Regions from separate parts of the Marinobacterium sp. YM272 genome, predicted to be linked through region 2. Evidence: predicted binding sites of a transcription regulator. Region 2 holds the regulator's gene; each other region holds the start of a gene.
What was found. The regulator LexA, encoded in region 2, represses DNA repair genes until DNA is damaged. The targets are predictions, from matches to a motif close to TACTGTNTANNTANACAGTA.

Region 1 (6,543 bases), 1.5 Mb from region 2:
TAAGGCCGGCGAATTGCCGGCCTTGTTTTTTACTGCTGCTGCTCTCCGCCACCGGGGCGGAAGTCGCCGGAGATACGGGCCAGTTTGCCGTCCTCGAAGTAGAGGGAGACGCGTTCCTGGACGCGATCACCACCACCGGGCTTGAAGCTGTAGAGGTAATCCCAGCGGTTCGGACTGAAGGTATCGGTGATCAGCGGGGTGCCCATGACATAGCGCACCTGGCTCTCGGTCATGCCCGGACGAAGCTGGTCGATCATCTCCTGGGTCACGACATTTCCCTGGGGAATATCAATTTTGTAGACTCCGGGGAATTCCGAGCAGGCGCTGACCAGGGAGGCCAGTGCTACATACATCAAAACCTTTCGCATCTGTAAATGACTTCCGTTTTCGCCCGTAAAAAAAGATAATGAAGTCTAACATTGCATTTTGTGAACAGCATAGCGATTAGAGATAAGAATATGGCCCTCGAAAATCAGGAGCTGCGGAAAGCCGGACTTAAGGTCACGCTACCGCGGGTGAAGATCTACCAGATCCTGGAACGCGCAGGGGAAGGGCAGCACTTCTCAGCAGAAGATATCTACAAGATGCTGATGGAGAGCGGAGAAGACGTAGGTCTTGCAACCGTCTACCGCGTGCTGACTCAGTTTGAAGCGGCGGGGCTGGTATCGCGTCACCACTTTGAAGGTGGCCACTCGGTATTCGAACTCGCCCGCGATGAGCACCACGACCATGTGGTCTGTGTGAAGTGTGGCCGTGTGCGTGAGTTCGTTGATCCGGAACTGACGGATCGTTTCAACGCCATCGCCGATGACCTCGGTTTCTCCGTGACCGACCGTACGCTTTATCTGTACGGTGTCTGCAAGGATGGCTGCGAAGAGCACTGATTCCTTCGCATAGCGATAAAAAACCGATCCATTGAGATCGGTTTTTTATTGCCTGTGGTCCACGGCCAGGGCGGTGTTTTTGCCGCGGCGACGACCCCATCGCGATCTGGTCTAGGCGGATTTCAGCATCTCTTTGGCGTGCTTGATGGAGGTGTTGGTGATATCGATGCCGCCCAACATGCGCGCCACCTCCTGTACCCGGCGGTCCCGCGATAGCATATCTATCCGCGTGCGGGTCAGCTCACCCTTGGCGTCCTTGCTGACAAACAGGTGCTGATGGCCCTGGGAGGCGACCTGCGGCTGGTGCGTGACGCAGAGGATCTGGGCGCGCTCGCCCAGTTCTCTGAGCATACGGCCGACCACTTCGGCGATGGCGCCACCGATACCCACATCCACCTCGTCGAAGATCAGTGTCGGGGTGCTGGAGGTCTGGGCGGTCACCACCTGGATTGCCAGGCTGATACGGGACAGCTCGCCGCCGGAGGCAACTTTCGCCAGTGAGCGCGCCGGCTGGCCCTTGTTGGCGCTGATCAGGAACTCCACCTCTTCCAGACCGCTGGCGTTGTAGCGGCTCGGATCCAGCGGGGTCAGGCAGGCGACAAAGCTGGCCATCGCCATACCCAGGCCGTGTAGCTGTTTATCCACCGCATGGCTGAGTGCTTCTGCGGCCTTCTGGCGGGCCAGGCTCAGCTGGCCTGCAGCGGTGAGATACTCCTGCTGGGCTTCTTTTACCGCCTGTTCCAGCGCTTCCAGTTCATCGTCGCTGCGATGCAGGCTGCCCAGTTCTTCGCGCAGTTTTTCGTGAAACTCCGGAATATCCTCCGGGTTGATACGGTGCTTGCGGGCGATGTCGTAGATGCTGCTGAGGCGGTCTTCAACCTCCTGCTGGCGCTCCGGGTTGATCTCCACCGAATCCATGTAACCGCGGATCTCCCGGCTGGCCTCGTCCACCTGGATCTGCGCGCTGGCCAGCATCTCGGCGGCTTGCTGCAGTGCCGGTGCCTGGGAGCCAAGGCTTTCCAGCAGGTGCTGGCAGTGGTTCAGCAGGCTCAGGCAGTTCTCGCTGTCGCCGTCGCTATCGGCAGTCAGTGTGACCAGCTGCTGTCCGGTGGTGAGAATCTCGCCGGCGTTCGCCAGCACGCGCTGTTCCTCTTCCAGCTCGCTCAGCTCGCCGATCTCCAGGCCCAGCTGGTCCAGCTCTTCAACCTGGTAGGAGAGCAGCTGTACACGGGCGGTCTGTTCTTCGCTCTGTTCGGTAAGCTGGTTCAGCTCGGTGTCCAGGCGACGCCAGCGGTGGAAGGTGCGGCGCACCTGCTCCGCCTGTTCGGCCTGATCCGCGTATTCATCCAGCAGGGTGCGGTGGTGATCTTTCTTCAGCAGGCGCTGGTGTTCATGCTGGCCGTGGATATCCACCAGCAGCTGGCCGAGCTCGCGTACCTGGGTCAACGGTGTCGGGCGACCGTTGATGTAGCTGCGAGATCGCCCCTCGGTGGTGATTACCCGGCGCAGCTGGCACTCGCCGTCGGCCTCCAGATCGTGTTCGCTGAGCCAGGCGCGGGCTTCCGCCAGGGTGCTGACATCAAAACAGGCACTGATTTCGGCGCGCTCGCCGCCTTCGCGGACACAGTCGCTCTGTGCGCGATCACCCAGGGCCAGGCCCAGGGCGTCCAGCATGATGGATTTGCCGGCCCCGGTTTCGCCGCTGACCACGGTCATGCCGTGCTTCAGCTCCAGGTCCAGTTGGTCAACGATGGCGTAGTTGCGAATGCTCAGTAGGGTAAGCATGACGACCTGCTCATGAATAGAAAGTCATGGTTATTTATACAGTGGTTTATGTATAAGCCATTTAATCCGTGCCTGCAATCCTGCTGTACAAAATTCCCTCAAAAAATACCCTTGAATCATTTCAGGCCAGCCCCATATAGGAGGCCAGTACCCGTTACAACACATCTGTGGAGAGACAACGCGATGTCAGACGAACAGCAGAAGCAGACTGAAACCCCCGAAGAGGCGCAGCCGGAACAGATTCTGGAGCCGGCGGCAGAAGACGTCGAAATCCAGGGCGAAGAGGCTGTCGACGCTGAGGCGCTGAGAGAGCAGCTGGCGCTGGCCGAAGCGGAAATCGCCGATCTGCAAAAGCAGCTCGCCGAGCTTCAGCCCCGTGCCCAGGCCGAAATGGCGAACGTACGCCGCCGCGCCGAACAGGACGTGGAAAAAGCGCGCAAGTTCGCCCTGGAAAAGTTTGCCGGCGAACTGTTGCCGGTGGTGGATTCTCTGGAACGTGCTATCGAAGCCTGCCAGGCCGATGATGAAGCGACCAAGAGCCTGAAAGAAGGCGTCGAGATGACGCACAAGCTGTTCCTTGACGGTATGGGTAAGTTCAACGTGGAAACCGTTGATCCGACGGGTGAAGCGTTCAACCCGGAGCACCATCAGGCGATGTCCCTGGTTGATGCCCCTGATGCCGAGCCGAACACGGTCGTTGCTGTGATGCAGAAAGGCTACCTGCTGAACGGGCGTCTGATCCGTCCGGCCATGGTGATGGTAGCCAAAGGCTGATTCTGACGAAAAAGCCATACGGTTTGGCTTGAAATGTAAAACGCCAGACCCATATAGAGTTTCAACGAATCAAGACTGTTGTCCCCCGCCGAGGCGGGAGAAACAAAGAATATACTGGAGTCAAACATGGGCAAGATCATCGGTATCGACCTCGGAACCACCAACTCCTGCGTGGCTATCCTTGAAGGTGAAAAGACCAAAGTTATCGAAAACGCTGAAGGCGACCGCACCACCCCGTCCATCATCGCTTACACCGGTGATGGCGAAACCCTGGTTGGTCAGCCGGCCAAGCGTCAGGCGGTCACCAACCCGGACAACACCCTGTTCGCCATCAAGCGTCTGATCGGTCGTCGTTTCAAGGACGACGTGGTCCAGAAAGATATCAAGATGGTGCCTTACAAGATCATCGAAGCCGACAACGGCGACGCTTGGGTCCAGATCAAGGACAACAAGATGGCACCGCCGCAGATCTCTGCTGAAGTGCTGAAGAAGATGAAGAAGACCGCCGAGGACTACCTGGGCGAAGAAGTGACCGAAGCGGTTATCACCGTACCGGCTTACTTCAACGACTCTCAGCGTCAGGCTACCAAGGACGCGGGCAAGATCGCCGGTCTGGAAGTTAAGCGTATCATCAACGAGCCGACAGCGGCTGCGCTGGCGTACGGCATGGACAAGTCCAAGGGTGACAAGACCATCGCTGTATACGACCTGGGTGGTGGTACCTTCGATATCTCCATCATCGAAATCGCTGACGTCGACGGTGAGCACCAGTTCGAAGTACTGGCCACCAACGGTGACACCTTCCTCGGTGGTGAAGACTTCGACCTCAAGCTGATCAACTACCTGGCTGACGAGTTCAAGAAAGAGAGCGGCATCGATCTGCACAACGATCCGCTGGCGCTGCAGCGTCTGAAAGAAGCGGCCGAGAAAGCCAAGGTTGAGCTGTCTTCTGCACAGTCCACCGACGTGAACCTGCCGTACATCACCGCTGATGCAACCGGTCCGAAGCACCTGAACGTCAAGGTCAGCCGTGCCAAGCTGGAATCCCTGGTGGAAGAGCTGGTTCAGCGCTCCCTGGAGCCGTGCCGCATCGCACTGAAAGACGCTGGCCTGTCCGGTTCCGAGATCGACGAAGTGATCCTGGTCGGTGGTCAGACCCGTATGCCGATGGTTCAGAAGGCGGTTTCCGACTTCTTCGGCAAAGAGCCGCGTAAAGACGTTAACCCGGATGAAGCCGTTGCCATTGGTGCATCGATCCAGGGTGCGGTACTGTCTGGTGATGTAAAAGACGTTCTGCTGCTGGACGTAACCCCGCTGACCCTGGGTATCGAAACCATGGGTGGCGTGGCGACTCCGCTGATCGAGAAGAACACCACCATCCCGACCAAGAAGTCTCAGGTGTTCTCTACTGCTGAAGACAACCAGACCGCGGTAACCATCCACGTGGTTCAGGGTGAGCGTAAGCAGGCGGCGCAGAACAAGTCCCTGGGTCGTTTCGACCTGGCCGACATCCCGCCGGCGCAGCGCGGTATTCCGCAGATCGAAGTGACCTTCGACATCGATGCCAACGGTATCCTCAACGTGTCTGCTAAAGACAAGGCTACCGGCAAGCATCAGTCCATCGTGATCAAGGCCTCTTCCGGCCTGTCCGATGAAGAGATCGATCAGATGGTCAACGATGCCGAAGCGCACGCTGAAGAAGACAAGAAGTTCGAAGAGCTGACTGCAGCGCGCAACCAGGGCGACGCCATGGTTCACACTGCCAACAAGACGCTGAAGGACGCTGGCGACAAGGCGACCGCTGAAGAGAAAGAAGCGATCGAAGGTGCGGTTTCCGCTCTGGAAGAAGCGCTGAAAGGCTCTGACAAGGAAGCGATCGAAAGCAAGACTGAAGCGCTGACCGAAGCGCTGTCCTCTCTGGCGCAGAAAATGTACGCCGAAGCTGAGCAGCAGGGTGCTGGTGCAGAAGCCGGTGAACAGACTGCCAAGGACTCTGCCGACGACGTGGTCGACGCTGAGTTCGAAGAGGTTAAGGACGACAAGAAGTAAGCGTTCGCTACCTCTGATGACCATCTCGCGCTCGTTAACCCTAAGGGGCAATAAAGAGCGCGGGCAGGTCCGAGAACAGCAAAGAGTGGCAGCGCGGGTCCTGGTGACCCGCGTTGTCGTGTCCGGCTCCCGCGGAGTCATCTGACCAGACCAGATTCGGATCATGTCGAAACAGGACTATTACGAGCTACTGGACGTTCCACGCGATGCGTCCGACCGGGATATCAAGAAGGCCTACCGCCGTTTGGCGATGAAGTACCATCCGGACCGTAACCCGGATAACAAAGAGGCCGAGGACAAATTCAAGGAGATCAGCGAAGCCTACGAGGTGCTTGCTGATGCCCAGAAACGTGCAGCCTATGACCAATTCGGACATGAGGGCGTTAACGGCCAGGGCGGCTTCGGCGGCGGTGGCTTCGGCGGTGGCGGCGATTTCTCCGACATCTTCGGCGACGTGTTCGGCGATATCTTCGGTGGTGGCGGAGGCGGCGGTCGTCGTCGTTCCAGCGTCCAGCGTGGTGCCGACCTGCGCTACAACCTGGACCTGAACCTCGAAGAGGCGGTTCGCGGTTGCGAGAAAACCCTGAAAGTCCCGACCCTGGTAGGCTGTGAAGTCTGCGATGGCACCGGTGCCAAGCCGGGTACCAGCGCCAAGACCTGCGGCACCTGTGGCGGTATCGGCCAGGTACGCATGCAGCAGGGCTTCTTCTCCGTACAGCAGACCTGTCCCACCTGTCGTGGTGAAGGTAAGGTGATCTCCGATCCCTGCTCCAGCTGCCATGGCCAGGGCCGTGTCGAAGAAACCAAAACCCTGCAGGTCAAGATTCCGGCCGGCGTCGACACTGGTGACCGTATCCGTCTGACCGGCGAGGGCGAAGCGGGCACGCATGGTGGCCCGGCGGGCGACCTCTATGTCCAGGTCAACGTGCTGCAGCACCCGATCTTCGAGCGCGATGGCAAGCATCTATACTGCGAAGTACCGATCAGCTTTGTTGATGCGGCGCTTGGTGGTGAACTGGATGTGCCGACCCTGGATGGTCGCGTTAAACTG
Region 2 (6,543 bases):
GCGACCTGCCGACCAGCGGCAGTGCCGCCAAGAGCGATCCCAAGGAACGCGCGAAGCAGGCGGCGTTGACGCGTAAGATGTCGCCGGAAGACAAGGCCGAGTACAAAAAGCGCAAGGCCCGCGAGCAGCTGGTTGCACGCATGGGCGTGGACCCGGAAAAAGATTGGGATGCGCGCTATGAAATCCTCCCTGGCAAGGAGAAGGTAGTCGATGAGCTGAAAAAGCTGGCGCGCTCCGCTGATGAAATCTATCTCGCAACGGATTTGGACCGCGAAGGGGAGGCGATCGCCTGGCATCTGCGTGAAGCGATCGGTGGTGACGATAGCCGTTTCCGCCGTGTGGTGTTCAACGAGATTACCAAGAAAGCGATTAAAGAGGCGTTCGAAGAGCCGGGCCAGCTCGATCTGAACCGTGTCAATGCTCAGCAGGCGCGTCGTTTTCTCGATCGGGTGGTGGGTTATATGGTGTCACCGCTGCTGTGGGAAAAAGTGGCGCGTGGGCTCTCTGCCGGCCGTGTACAGTCTGTTGCCGTCAAGCTGGTGGTGGAGCGTGAGCGGGAAATTCGCGCATTCGTGCCTGAAGAGTACTGGGAAGTTCACGCCGATGCATTGACCCCCGACGAGGAGGCGCTGCGTCTGCAGGTCCTGAAACAGTCGGGCGCCAATTTCCGCCCCACCAGCGAAGAGCAGACGCAGGCGGCGCTCAAGCTGCTGCAGGATGCCTCCTTCGAGGTGCTCAATCGTGAAGACCGCCCGACCAGCAGCAAACCGTCGGCGCCGTTTATCACCTCGACCCTGCAGCAGGCGGCGAGCACCCGTCTTGGCTTCGGCGTAAAGAAAACCATGACGCTCGCCCAGCGCCTCTATGAGGCCGGTTACATCACCTACATGCGTACCGACTCCACCAACCTGAGCAATGAGGCCGTGGAAGCCTGCCGAGAGTACGTCAAACAGTCCTTTGGTGATGATTACCTGCCGCAGGACCCCGTTCGATATAGCTCGAAGGAGGGTGCCCAGGAAGCGCACGAGGCGATTAGACCATCCGACGTAAATATGAAGCCTGAATCACTGGCGGGCATGGACCATGACGCGGTACGTCTTTACGACCTGATTCGCCGCCAGTTTATCGCCTGTCAGATGCTGCCGGCGCGTTACCTGAGCACACGATTGCAGGTCCGGGCCGGTGATTTCGAGCTGTCCACCAAGGGACGTATCCTCAAATTCGACGGTTATACCCGCGTGATGTCCAGCAAGGGCAAGAATGATGAGGATCTGATCCTGCCGGACGTGAAGCCTGGCGACAAACTTGCGCTAAAAGCGCTTGATCCCAAGCAGCACTTTACCAAACCTGCGCCACGCTACACCGAAGCCAGTCTCGTCAAAGAGCTGGAAAAGCGCGGTATCGGCCGCCCATCCACCTATGCGTCGATCATCTCCACCATCCAGGACCGTGGCTATGTCGATGTCCAGGGACGGCGTTTCTACGCCCAGAAAATGGGTGATATCGTCACGGAGCGCCTTGGTGAGAACTTCTCCGACCTGATGGACTACGGTTTTACCGCCCGGATGGAGGAGTATCTCGATGAAGTTGCGCAGGGAGATATGGACTGGAAGCAGCTGTTAAACCGCTTCTATACCGATTTTGTCGATAAGCTTGAGCACGCCCAGGACCCGGAAGAGGGTATGCGTCCCAATACGCCGACGCCGACCGATATCGACTGTCCGGAGTGTGGCCGCAAGATGATGATCCGTACCGGAAGTACGGGCGTATTCCTCGGCTGCTCCGGCTACAACCTGCCGCCGAAAGAGCGCTGCAAGGCGACAATCAATCTGATTCCCGGCGATGAAGTTGTCAGTGTCGATGGTGATGACGAAGAGGAATCCCGCATCCTGCGCAACAAACATCGCTGTGACCTCTGTGGTGCCGCCATGGATTCTTATCTGGTGGATACCGAGCGCAAACTGCACGTCTGCGGTAACAACCCGGATTGCGCGGGCTACGAAGTTGAGAAAGGCAGCTTCAAGATCAAGGGTTACGATGGCCCGGTGATCGAATGTGACAAGTGTGGATCGGAGATGCAGCTGAAAACCGGCCGTTTCGGCAAGTTCTTTGGCTGCACCAACTCTGACTGCAAGAACACCCGCAAGCTGCTGAAGAACGGCGAGGTGGCACCACCAAAGATCGATCCGGTGCCGATGCCCGAGCTCCAATGCCAGAAGGTGGATGATACCTATGTGCTGCGTGACGGTGCGAGTGGTCTGTTCCTGGCCGCCAGCCAGTTCCCGAAGAATCGTGAAACCCGTGCACCGCTGGTGTCCGAGCTGAAGCCGCACCGTAGCGAGATCGATGCCAAGTATCATTACCTGCTTGAAGCGCCGGAAAAGGACGAGGACGGCAATCCTGCAGTGGTTCGTTACAGCCGCAAGACCAAAGAGCAATACGTGATGTCGGAAAAGGATGGTAAAGCTACCGGCTGGCGTGCGTATTACGTTGATGGCCAGTGGCGCACCGAACACGCACGTAAAAAGAAATAAGCTTCAAGGAGTGGCTGGATGAGCGACATCTATTTATCGCGGACGAATCAAAAGCTCAGTTTTGTCCGACTTCACCTGGAAGCGCTGGAGCATGCCCAGCACTCCAATAGCTGGAACAAGCATGGGCTGGTTGAATCCTACAACGAGTCGGTGCTGTTTCATCTGATCGGTGCGGTGCGCTCCTTCCTTCGCGAGATTGGTGAGCGTTACCGGCTGGATGTTGAGGCGGTTCATACTATCGCTGATCTGCAGAAACTGCTGGAGACGACCGGTCAGGAGTCGCCAGAGGTGAATGAGCTGGCGCAGCTGGCGGAAAGCCCCGCAGGCTGGATTAACAGCCTCAACAGGGCATACGCCGGTTGTTGGTCAGCGACAGACAAGCATCTGAAGCGCTCCGACTCTTCTCAAAGTCTTTCTGAGATTCATGTGGTGCAAGTCAATCCTGATCACTCGGAAGACCCGCAGCTGCTGGTTGAGTATCGTCAGTGGTTCAATGAGCTGGACGGGCTTGTGGAAAGGTTGCGCAGCTCCATGCTGGAGTGGTGAGGTAAGTATGGCCCTCGTACCAGCTCCTGGCGGGTGTCTATGAGAGGGCCGTTTCTATTGAGCTGTATCCGGTTCAGCCTGAGGGAATGTTGAGTTTTATCTGGGTGAGAGCTTAGCAGCCTCTCACTACTATCCCCTGTGTGTCGCTCCTCGCTGCGGATTCCTGCAGTTGGGTCAAGCCACTTTCGTCTAACTGTTCGTGCCAGGATACCACTGCGTGGCAGGTGCGTGCCTCCAGTGCGCGGCGCGCCAGGTCCAGCGTCGAGTGCTTGTCATTGGCCTTGAGCAGCCACAGTCGTTGAATGTCGACTCCGGCTTGTGCCAGCGATTCCCGTGTCAGCTCGGAGGGTGCGTTCACGATCGCCAGCCAGCGTTCCTGCTGGCTCAACTGAGCCAGCATTGGCAGTAGTAGAGGCGAGAGCGAGACTTCGCTGTTGTGCTGAATGATTTCGGTTACGCGCCCCGTGTTGATGGGTTGCGTGGAGCTGTGCGAATTGCAATCGTAATCTACCGCGGATGCGTACATGCTGGCACCTCATCTGGTCTTCAAAGGTCAGCTCTCTGTCGGATGACACCGACGCCCAAGCCTTCTATCTGAAGTTCCTGTTCAGAAAGGTCGACCTCTATGGGTTCAAACTCTTCGTTTTCTGCTATCAGGTACACCATGCGTCCTTCACGGTGAAAGCGTTTAACTGTGACTTCATCGCCAATCCGGGCGACGACAATTTGACCCTCGTGTGCTTCCGGCGTTTGGTGCACGGCAAGCAGGTCACCATCAAGGATGCCGATGTTCTTCATGCTCATGCCGCGCACCCGGAGCAGGTAATCCGCGCTGGGTTTGAAAAACTCGGCGCCGATCGCGCAATAGTTATCGATATGTTCCTGCGCCAGGATCGGCTCACCCGCTGCAACCTGACCGATTATCGGCAGGCCGTCATTGGCGGCTTCCTGCTCCAGTTCCGGCAGGCGAATACCGCGCGACGTACCGGGGATGATTTCGATAGCGCCTTTGCGGGCCAGCGCCTTGAGGTGCTCCTCGGCAGCATTGGCAGAGCGGAAGCCCAGATCCCGTGCTATGTCTGCACGCGTAGGCGGGTAACCGGTCTCGTCGATATGGCGGCGGATGCAGTCGAGTACTTCGCTTTGGCGTTTGGTCAGTTTCATCGTCGTATGTCTATTTATACAGTACATGTAGTTTTATACAGTATTTTTTGTCCGTCAAGCAAGCATCTGTCTAAATATCCAGTCTCTTGCTATGATGCGTCGCCGTTTCGTTCCGGAGGTGCCAGGTTTGCTGGATGCAGCAATAAAAAAGAGTATTCAGTCCGCGTACAGCCAGTTTCTGTCGAGCAAAGGTCTGAAGGCACGTGTCGCCCAGAAGCAGATGATTGCTACGATTGCGCGGGGGCTGGCAGGCATTGGCATGGGTGATAAGGGTGAGCGCCTCGGTGAAAAACATGTCACTGTAGTGGAGGCCGGCACCGGAACCGGGAAGACCATCGCCTATCTGCTGGCTACCCTGCCGGTGGCCAGTGCGCGCAAGAAAAAGGTCGTCTTATCGACCGCAACGGTTTCGCTTCAGGAGCAGCTGGTCAACAAGGATCTGCCGGAAGTTATCGAGCATGCTGGCCTCAAGGTCGATTTCCAGCTGGCAAAGGGGCGGGGCCGCTACCTGTGCATCAATAAGATTGAGCAGCACCTGGAACGTCAGGGTGAGCTCGGACAGATGGCGCTTTACGAGGATGAAGAAGCGGAGGTGCTTGATCCTGCGATAAAGGCGTTGTACCGGGATCTCGTCGATCGTTTCGCGTCCGGTCAGTGGGATGGCGACCGGGATAATCTCGCGGATACGCTGGATGATCAGATCTGGCGTCCGTTGACCAGCGATCATATGCAGTGCAGTAACCGCCGCTGCCTGAACTTCTCCGCCTGTCCTTTCTACAGGGCCCGGGAGCGGCTTGATACGGTTCAACTCGTAGTTGCCAATCACGACCTGGTGCTTTCCGATCTGGCGCTCGGCGGTGGCGCGATTCTTCCCGACCCCGGGGATACCATCTACGTTTTCGACGAGGGCCACCATCTGGCGGATAAAGCCAGTGGTCATTTTGCGTTTTCGATGCGTGTGGGTGCGAGTCAGAAGTTGCTTCAGGGTCTTCCGAAAAAGCTCGGTGCCCTGATTGATGAGGCCGAAGGTGCGCTGGCGTTGCGGGATCCATCCGAGCGGCTGCAGCGCCCGGTGAGTGACGCTTTGCTCAGTATCGAGCAGGTCGAGCCGATGCTGGTCGCGCTGTTCGATAAGTCCGAGGGCTCGAACCGGGTCCGGTTTCATAAAGGAAAAGTGCCGGAAGCGCTGAGTCTGTTGTGTCGGGATCTGACCAGTGCTTCGGAGAGAGTCTCGCAGCAGCTGGAGCAGGTCGTGTCGGTACTGCGGGAGGCGATGGAGGGGGAGATCGCCGATGTGGATCGTTCCGTTGCCGAACGCTGGTATCCGCAGATAGGGCGCGTCTGGGGGCGGGTGCAGCAGGTCAGTTGGCTGGCGCGAAGTTTCGCCACACCAGACCTGGAAGGTCGCTCGCCGACGGCTCGCTGGGTTTCGCGACTGGACAATAACGGTCTGGTGGATCTCGAGATGCGCAGTGCTCCGGTTTCGTCGGCTGATACCTTGAAGGAGCACCTCTGGGAGGTCTGTTTTGGCGCGGTCGTCACTTCAGCGACACTGACTGCGTTGGGGCGTTTTGATAGGTTGCTGGACCAGTTGGGGCTTCCTGACGATACCCCCTGTGAAAAGCTGGAGAGCCCGTTTGATCACTATGCCAAGGGCGTGCTGCAGGTGCCGGCCATGAAAACTGATCCGGGTGATCCCCAGGCGCATACCGAAGAAGTTGCCGAGATTCTGACCCGGCGTCTGGTCGATGCGAAAGCCGCCCTGGTGCTTTTCAGCAGTTGGCGCCAGATGCGGACAGCCCTTGAACGACAGCCGGAATCCATTAAGAATAGGGTGTTAGCGCAGGGAGAGCAGAGTCGTCAGGAGATCCTGAGGCTTCACCGCGAACGTATCGATGCGGGGAGCCCCAGTGTGATCTTCGGTCTTGCCTCTTTCGCCGAAGGTGTGGATCTTCCCGGCGGATACCTCACCGACGTTATTATCACCAAGCTTCCGTTCGGTGTCCCCGATGACCCGGTGGACGCCACGCTGGCGGAGTGGATTGAACAGCAGGGCGGAAATGCATTTTCCGACTGGTCGGTGCCGACCGCTTCTATGCGCCTGACTCAGGCGGTGGGTCGTTTGTTGCGCACCGAGGAAGACAGCGGGACCATCGTCTTGTTGGATCGACGTATCGTGACGAGACGTTATGGGCAGTTGCTACTGAATTCATTGCCTCCGTTCCGCCGTGACATCGCATACTGATTGAATAAATTACATAGGTATACCTTTGAGTACAGACGAGCATACCCAGCAAAA
Region 3 (6,543 bases), 1.9 Mb from region 2:
CCCCGTGGCCTTGTTGATCATCTGCGGCAGCTTGTCGGTGTAGGTGGACTTGAGCTTGGACAGACCACGGTTTTCGATAATTACCTTGGGCAGCGGGTAATCCAGCGCCAGCTCCTGCAGCACCTCTTCAGCGGTGGACGGCGCGCCCTTGGGGGTTTTCTTCTTCACCGGCAGGCCCTGTTTCTCGAACAGGATCTCCTGCAGCTGCTTGGTGGACGCAAGGTTGAACGGCTCGCCCGCCAGTTCGTGGGCTTCCCGCTCCAGTTCGACCAGACGCTTTTCTATCTCCTGGCTCTGCTTGGCCAGCAGCGTGGCATCCACCAGGGCGCCGTTGCGCTCGATACGCGACAGCACCGGTACCAGCGGCAGTTCGATCTCATGCAGCACATTGATCAGATCACCCTCCGCTTCCAGCTTCGGCGTCAGCGTTTCATGCAGGCGCAGGGTGATATCGGCGTCTTCCGCGGCGTAGGGCGAAGCCTGCTCCAGGTCGATCTGGTTAAAGGTAAGCTGCTTCTTGCCCTTGCCGGCGATCGCTTCAAAGCTCACCGTCTCATGGTTCAGATAGCGCTGCGCCAGGGTATCCATATCGTGACGGCTGGCGGTGGAGTTCAGCACATAGGATTCCAGCATGGTATCGGAGCCGATACCACGGATCTCGATGCCGTACTTCGCCAGCACATTCATATCGTACTTGATGTGCTGGCCGATCTTTTTCAGCTCTTCGCTTTCCAGCAGCGGTTTCAGCTGCGCCAGCACGGCGTTGCGATCGAGCTGGTCCGGCGCGCCGACATAATCATGAGCCAGCGGTACATAGGCGGCCTTGCCGGCTTCCACGGCGAAGGAAACACCCACCAGTTCCGCTTCCATATAGTTGAGGCTGGTGGTTTCGGTATCAAAGGCGAAACTGCCCGCTTCACGCAGCTTATCGAGCCAGCGATCCAGCTCCGCCTGCTCCAGCAGGGTTTCGTACTCGGTTGCGATGGCCGCCGGCTGCTCCTCGGCTGTGGCTGCGGCTGCGTCATCGCCACCCTCTTCCAGCTCACGCACCCAGGTCTTGAACTCGAAGCGCTTGAACAGCTCAATCAGCTTGCTGCTGTCCGGCGCCGGCAGGGTGATATCGCCGAGGCCCACATGCAGCTCCACATCGGTCTTGATGGTGGCCAGCAGGTAGGAGAGCTCCGCCATCTCGCGGTTCTCCTCCAGTTTTTTCGGCATCGACTTGGAACCGCGAAAGCCCAGCTCCGGAATCTTGTCCAGGTTGTCGTACAGATCCTTGATGCTGCCGATCCCCTGCAGCAGCGCCAGCGCGGTTTTCTCGCCGACCCCGGGCACGCCGGGGATGTTATCCACCTTGTCACCCATGAGGGCGAGATAATCGATAATCAGCTCGGGCGGGATGCCAAACTTCTCCTTCACCCCATCCACATCCATCACCGTGTCGTTCATGGTGTTGATCAGGGTGACCTTGGTATCCACCAGCTGCGCCATATCCTTGTCACCGGTGGAGATCACCACGTCGCAACAGGACGCCTCCGCCTGCCGCGCCAGCGTGCCGATCACATCATCGGCCTCGACCCCCTCTTCGACGAACATCGGGATGCCCATGGCGCGGATAATGTCGTGAATCGGCTCGATCTGGTCGCGCAGGTCATCCGGCATGGGAGGGCGTTGCGCCTTATACTCGGGGTAGACATCGTCGCGGAAGGTTTTGCCCTTGGCATCGAACACCACCGCCACCGGGCTGTCCGGGTACTGCTTGAGCAGGCTGCGCATCATCGAGGTTACAACCCGTACCGCCCCCGTGGGGAAACCCTCCGCCGTTCTCAGGTCCGCCTGCTGGGAAGCAAAAAACGCCCGGTATAAATAGGAGGAGCCGTCAACTAGAATAACGGGTGGTTTCTGTGCGCTCATCGGTGTATCCATCGACTGGTGGGTGTAGATCGGACTTGTTCGGCCCGCCTCAAAGGCCCACAATCATAGACAAATCAGGCCGCTTCGACCAATGCGGGACGGCCCAAGCTAAACAGGAAGATAGCGATGAAAAAAGCGATTCTGCTGGCTGGTCTACTGGCACTGGCGCCCCTGGCCCAGGCCGAAGTTGTCACCGACACGGAAACCAGCGAACCGGAAATCAACATTACCCACGATGGTGAGGCCACCTATTACGAATACTCCATCAATGGAGAGATTCGTGAGATCAAGGTTGTCCCCAAGGTGGGCAAACCCTACTATCTGGTACCCGCTGAAGGCTCCGATAAATTTATCCGGGCCGGCGAGTCTCAGCTCCTGATCCCCAAATGGGTTATTTTTCGCTGGTAATTATCCACTGTGGCAGTCTATACCCCCGTATCCGAGGCCGAGCTCAACAAGCTGCTGGCCGATTATGACCTGGGCCGCTGCATCGACCTGAAAGGGATCGATGGCGGTATCGAAAACACCAACTATTTTGTGACTCTGGAGTCTGACGGAGAGCAGACCCAGTATGTCCTGACTCTGTTCGAGGAGTTCAGCTACGAGGAGATGCCATTCTTCGTCGAGCTGGGCAAATGGCTGGCCGAGCGCGGCGTGCCCGTGCCCTATGCCATCGAGGATCGCAACGGCATCGGCCTGAAGCAGCTGAACGGCCGTCCGGCGTTTCTGCAGCCGCGTTTCCAAGGCGGCCACGTCGACCAGCAGGATCTGACGCCGGCTCACTGCGCCAGCATCGGCACAGCACTGGCGAAGTTGCATCTGGCCGGCAAGGACTTTTTCCTCACCCGCCAGGCCCACCGCGGTGTGTTCTGGTGGCGCCGGGAGAGCGCAAACATCGTCGCGCGCCTGGATAAAGAGGACGCCGAACTGCTGACCGAAGAGGTGCGCCTGTTCGATGAACTGCGCGAGCAGCACGGTGAAGAGATGCCGATGGGTATCATCCACGGCGATCTGTTCCACGATAACGCGCTGTTTATAGGTGATAACGTGGATGCCATTCTCGATATCTACAACGCCGCTACCGCCTATCTGCTGTTCGACCTGGCCATCGTCGCGAACGACTGGTGCGTCAACCCGGATGGCAGTATCGACGCAGCCCGCGAACGTGCACTGCTCGATGCCTACGCCGCTGTTCGCCCGTTCGAGGCGGTCGAAAAGCAGGTCTGGCCACAATTGTGCCGCACCGCCGCCATGCGTTTCTGGCTCTCGCGCCTGATCCCCTGGCTCGGTATCAGCCAGGCATCACGCCAGGGCGGCGAGATGAAGCTCAAGGATCCGGATGAACTGAAACGGATTCTGCTGGGTCGTATCAAGCAGCCCTCCAGCCTCTGAAACGGGCCCTCAGGGGCCCTTTTCCTGTATACTTTTCCAGTATTTCGCGACTTCGTTATACTGCGTCTTTCCTTTTTTACTCTCTTAGATAGCTGCACAGACCCAATGGACGTTACCCACATCATCGACTCGCTCAACGATGCCCAGCGCCAGGCGGTCACCGCCGACGTCAAAAACCTGCTGGTGCTGGCCGGTGCCGGTTCCGGCAAGACCCGCGTACTGGTGCACCGCATCGCCTGGCTGATCGAAGCCGAAGGCCTCTCGCCCTACTCCATCATGTCCGTGACCTTTACCAACAAGGCCGCGCGCGAGATGCGTGGACGTATCGAACATCTGCTGGGCCTGAACACCCACGGCATGTGGGTGGGCACCTTCCACGGTCTGGCGCACCGGCTGCTGCGGGCTCACTGGCAGGATGCGGGCCTGCGCGACAACTTCCAGATCATGGACAGCGATGACCAGCTGCGCCTGATAAAACGTCTGTGCAAAGAGATGAACCTGGACGAAACCCGCTGGCCGCCGAAGCAGATCCAGTGGTACATCAACGCGCAGAAGGATGAAGGCCTGCGCAGCCACCATATCGAGCGCTCCGGCGATATGTTCCAGGACACCATGGTGCGTGCCTACGAAGCCTACGAGCAGGCCTGCGACCGCGGCGGCATGATCGACTTCGGCGAACTGCTGCTGCGCGCGCTGGAACTGCTGCGCGACCGCGCTCCGGCGCTGCTCAAGCACTACCGCGAGCGTTTCCGCTACGTGCTGGTGGACGAGTTCCAGGATACCAACGCCATCCAGTATGCCTGGCTGCGCCTGCTCTGCCAGGGCGAAGACAAGCTGATGGCGGTGGGCGATGACGACCAGTCGATCTACGGCTGGCGTGGCGCCCGCATTGAGAACATCCAGAACCTGCCGGAACACTTCCCCGGTACCGAGACAATCCGCCTGGAGCAGAACTACCGCTCCACCGGCACCATCCTGAACGCGGCCAACGCCGTAATCAGTAACAACTTCGGTCGCCTCGGCAAGCAGCTCTGGACCAGCCTCGGCGACGGCGAAGCGCTGAGCCTTTACGCCGCCTTCAACGAGCAGGACGAAGCGCGCTTTATCGTCGACCAGATCAGCAAGTGGGTCGATGACGGTAACCGCCGCGACGAAAGCGCGATTCTTTACCGCTCCAACGCCCAGTCCCGTGTGCTCGAGGAGATGCTGATCCGCGCCGGGATTCCGTATCGCATCTACGGCGGCCAGCGCTTCTATGACCGCCTGGAGATCAAGAACGCCCTGGCCTACATGCGCCTGCTGGCCAACCGCGATGACGATACCGCCATGGAGCGGGTGATCAACGTGCCTACCCGCGGCATCGGCACCCGTACCATCGAGCAGATCCGCGAACACGCCCGTGCCGAAGGCGTCTCCATGTGGCGCGCCGCAAACGAGATCATCGAGTACGGCAAGCTGGCTGCCCGCGCCGGCAACGCCCTGCAGAGTTTCCTCGACCTGATCAACAAGCTGGATTCCGACACCACCGAAACCGAACTGCACGAGCAGACCGAGCATGTGGTCCAGCACTCCGGCCTGATCCAGCATCACGAGAAAGAGAAGGGCGAAAAAGCCCAGTCGCGCATCGAGAACCTTGAGGAACTGGTCACCGCCGCGCGCCAGTTCGCCGGCCAGTGGCAGGAAGACGAGACACCGGAAGGGTTCAACTCCGTACTCGCCGCCTTCCTCGATCAGGCGGCACTGGATGCCGGCGAAGCCCAGGCCGATGTGCACACCGACAGTGTCCAGCTGATGACCCTGCACTCCGCCAAGGGGCTGGAGTTCCCGCTGGTGTTCCTGGCCGGTATGGAAGAGGGGCTGTTCCCGCACAGCATGTCCGCCGAGGACCCGAACCGCCTCGAGGAAGAGCGCCGCCTCTGCTACGTGGGCATCACCCGCGCCATGCAGAAGCTCTACCTGACCTACGCCGAATCGCGCCGCCTGCATGGCCAGGAAAACTACAACCGCCCCTCCCGGTTTATCCAGGAGATCCCCAACGAGTACATCGAAGAGGTGCGCCTCAACGCCAGCGTGCGTCGTCCCTACGGCAGCAGCGGTTATCAGGATGAAGGCGGTTCGCTGTTCGGCAGCTCATCAAGCCTCGGCAGCAGCGAAGTGCCAGACACCAGCCTGAGCCTGGGCCAGCGCGTGCGCCATCCCAAGTTCGGCGAAGGCTTTGTCACCAACTTCGAGGGCAGCGGCCCAAAAGCGCGGGTGCAGATCAACTTCGACGACGAAGGCAGCAAGTGGCTGGTGGTGGGCTTTGCCAAGCTTGAAGCGATCTGAGGCCTGACAGGATGAAGCGCCCGGGCCTCAGAATCCACGCGCCCGCAATCCTCTACTTCGATTGCGTGCGCCGCTGTGGCTCTTTCCGTGAAGCGGCCCGGGTGCTGAATGTGGCCTCCTCGGCGGTGAACCGGCAGATCCTTAAGCTGGAAGATGAACTCGGCACACCACTGTTCGAGCGTCTGCCCGGCGGGCTTCAACTCACCGCCGCCGGAGAAGTTTTCGCCCGTCATGTACTCACCGTGATGCAGGATACCGAGCGGGTAAAATCCCAGCTCGATGCGATGAAGGGACTGCGCAGCGGTCATGTGGAGCTGGCCACGGTCGAAGGCGTTACCGTGGACCTGCTGCCGGTGGCCATCGAGCGGATGCGCGAACTTTATCCCCAGGTCTCCGTGGGCGTCTCGATTCACGGTTCCACCGGCATCCCCGAAACCATCGCCAGCGGTAACGCCGATCTGGGTCTGGCATTTGCCCTGCAACGTAACGATAACCTGCATCAGCTGATCCGTGCCCACCTGCATCTGGGCGCCATCATGCGTCCGGACCATCCCTTGGCTGGGGCAAAAAAACTGCGCTTTGCCACCTGCGCCGCCTACCCGCTGATCCTGGCCAAGCCGGAGCTGTCGATCGCGCATCTATTGGCCCCCGCCATCGCCCAGGCCCCTAACTGGGGCCGCCCGATAGCCGAAACCGGCTCTGTGGAGCTGGCGAAAAAACTCACCCTGCGCGGCGACGGCATCGCCTTCCAGACCCGCATCGGTATCGAAGAGGAACTGGAGGCGGGCAAACTGGTTCATATCCCGATCATCAACAACGGCCCGATCATGAGTGACCTGGGGCTCTACATCCGCGCCCAGCGGGCACTGCCCGTGGCGGTCGACGCCTTTGCCCAGATCCTGTCCGCGGAGA

Region 1: recN (DNA repair protein RecN) is a predicted target of LexA. The motif match lies at 2,694-2,713, and genes of this name have one in related genera.
Region 3: uvrD (DNA helicase II) is a predicted target of LexA. The motif match lies at 3,329-3,348, and genes of this name have one in related genera.

Annotation. Positions count from the first base shown of each region.
Region 1 is NZ_CP194171.1:726,366-732,908, forward strand. Features, by position in the region: gene ACQUQP_RS03425 (outer membrane protein assembly factor BamE) at 30-368, opposite strand; gene fur (ferric iron uptake transcriptional regulator) at 459-884, shown strand; gene recN (DNA repair protein RecN) at 996-2,669, opposite strand; gene grpE (nucleotide exchange factor GrpE) at 2,853-3,443, shown strand; gene dnaK (molecular chaperone DnaK) at 3,570-5,492, shown strand; gene dnaJ (molecular chaperone DnaJ) at 5,656-6,543, shown strand, end outside.
Region 2 is NZ_CP194171.1:2,232,123-2,238,665, forward strand. Features, by position in the region: gene topA (type I DNA topoisomerase) at 1-2,534, shown strand, start outside; gene ACQUQP_RS09995 (DUF6586 family protein) at 2,553-3,080, shown strand; gene ACQUQP_RS10000 (SulA-like leucine-rich domain-containing protein) at 3,193-3,606, opposite strand; gene lexA (transcriptional repressor LexA) at 3,627-4,244, opposite strand; gene dinG (ATP-dependent DNA helicase DinG) at 4,363-6,489, shown strand; partial or broken gene rhlB (ATP-dependent RNA helicase RhlB) at 6,515-6,543, shown strand, end outside.
Region 3 is NZ_CP194171.1:290,111-296,653, forward strand. Features, by position in the region: gene polA (DNA polymerase I) at 1-1,914, opposite strand, end outside; gene ACQUQP_RS01460 (DUF2782 domain-containing protein) at 2,041-2,322, shown strand; gene ACQUQP_RS01465 (homoserine kinase) at 2,332-3,306, shown strand; gene uvrD (DNA helicase II) at 3,412-5,631, shown strand; gene ACQUQP_RS01475 (LysR family transcriptional regulator) at 5,643-6,543, shown strand, end outside.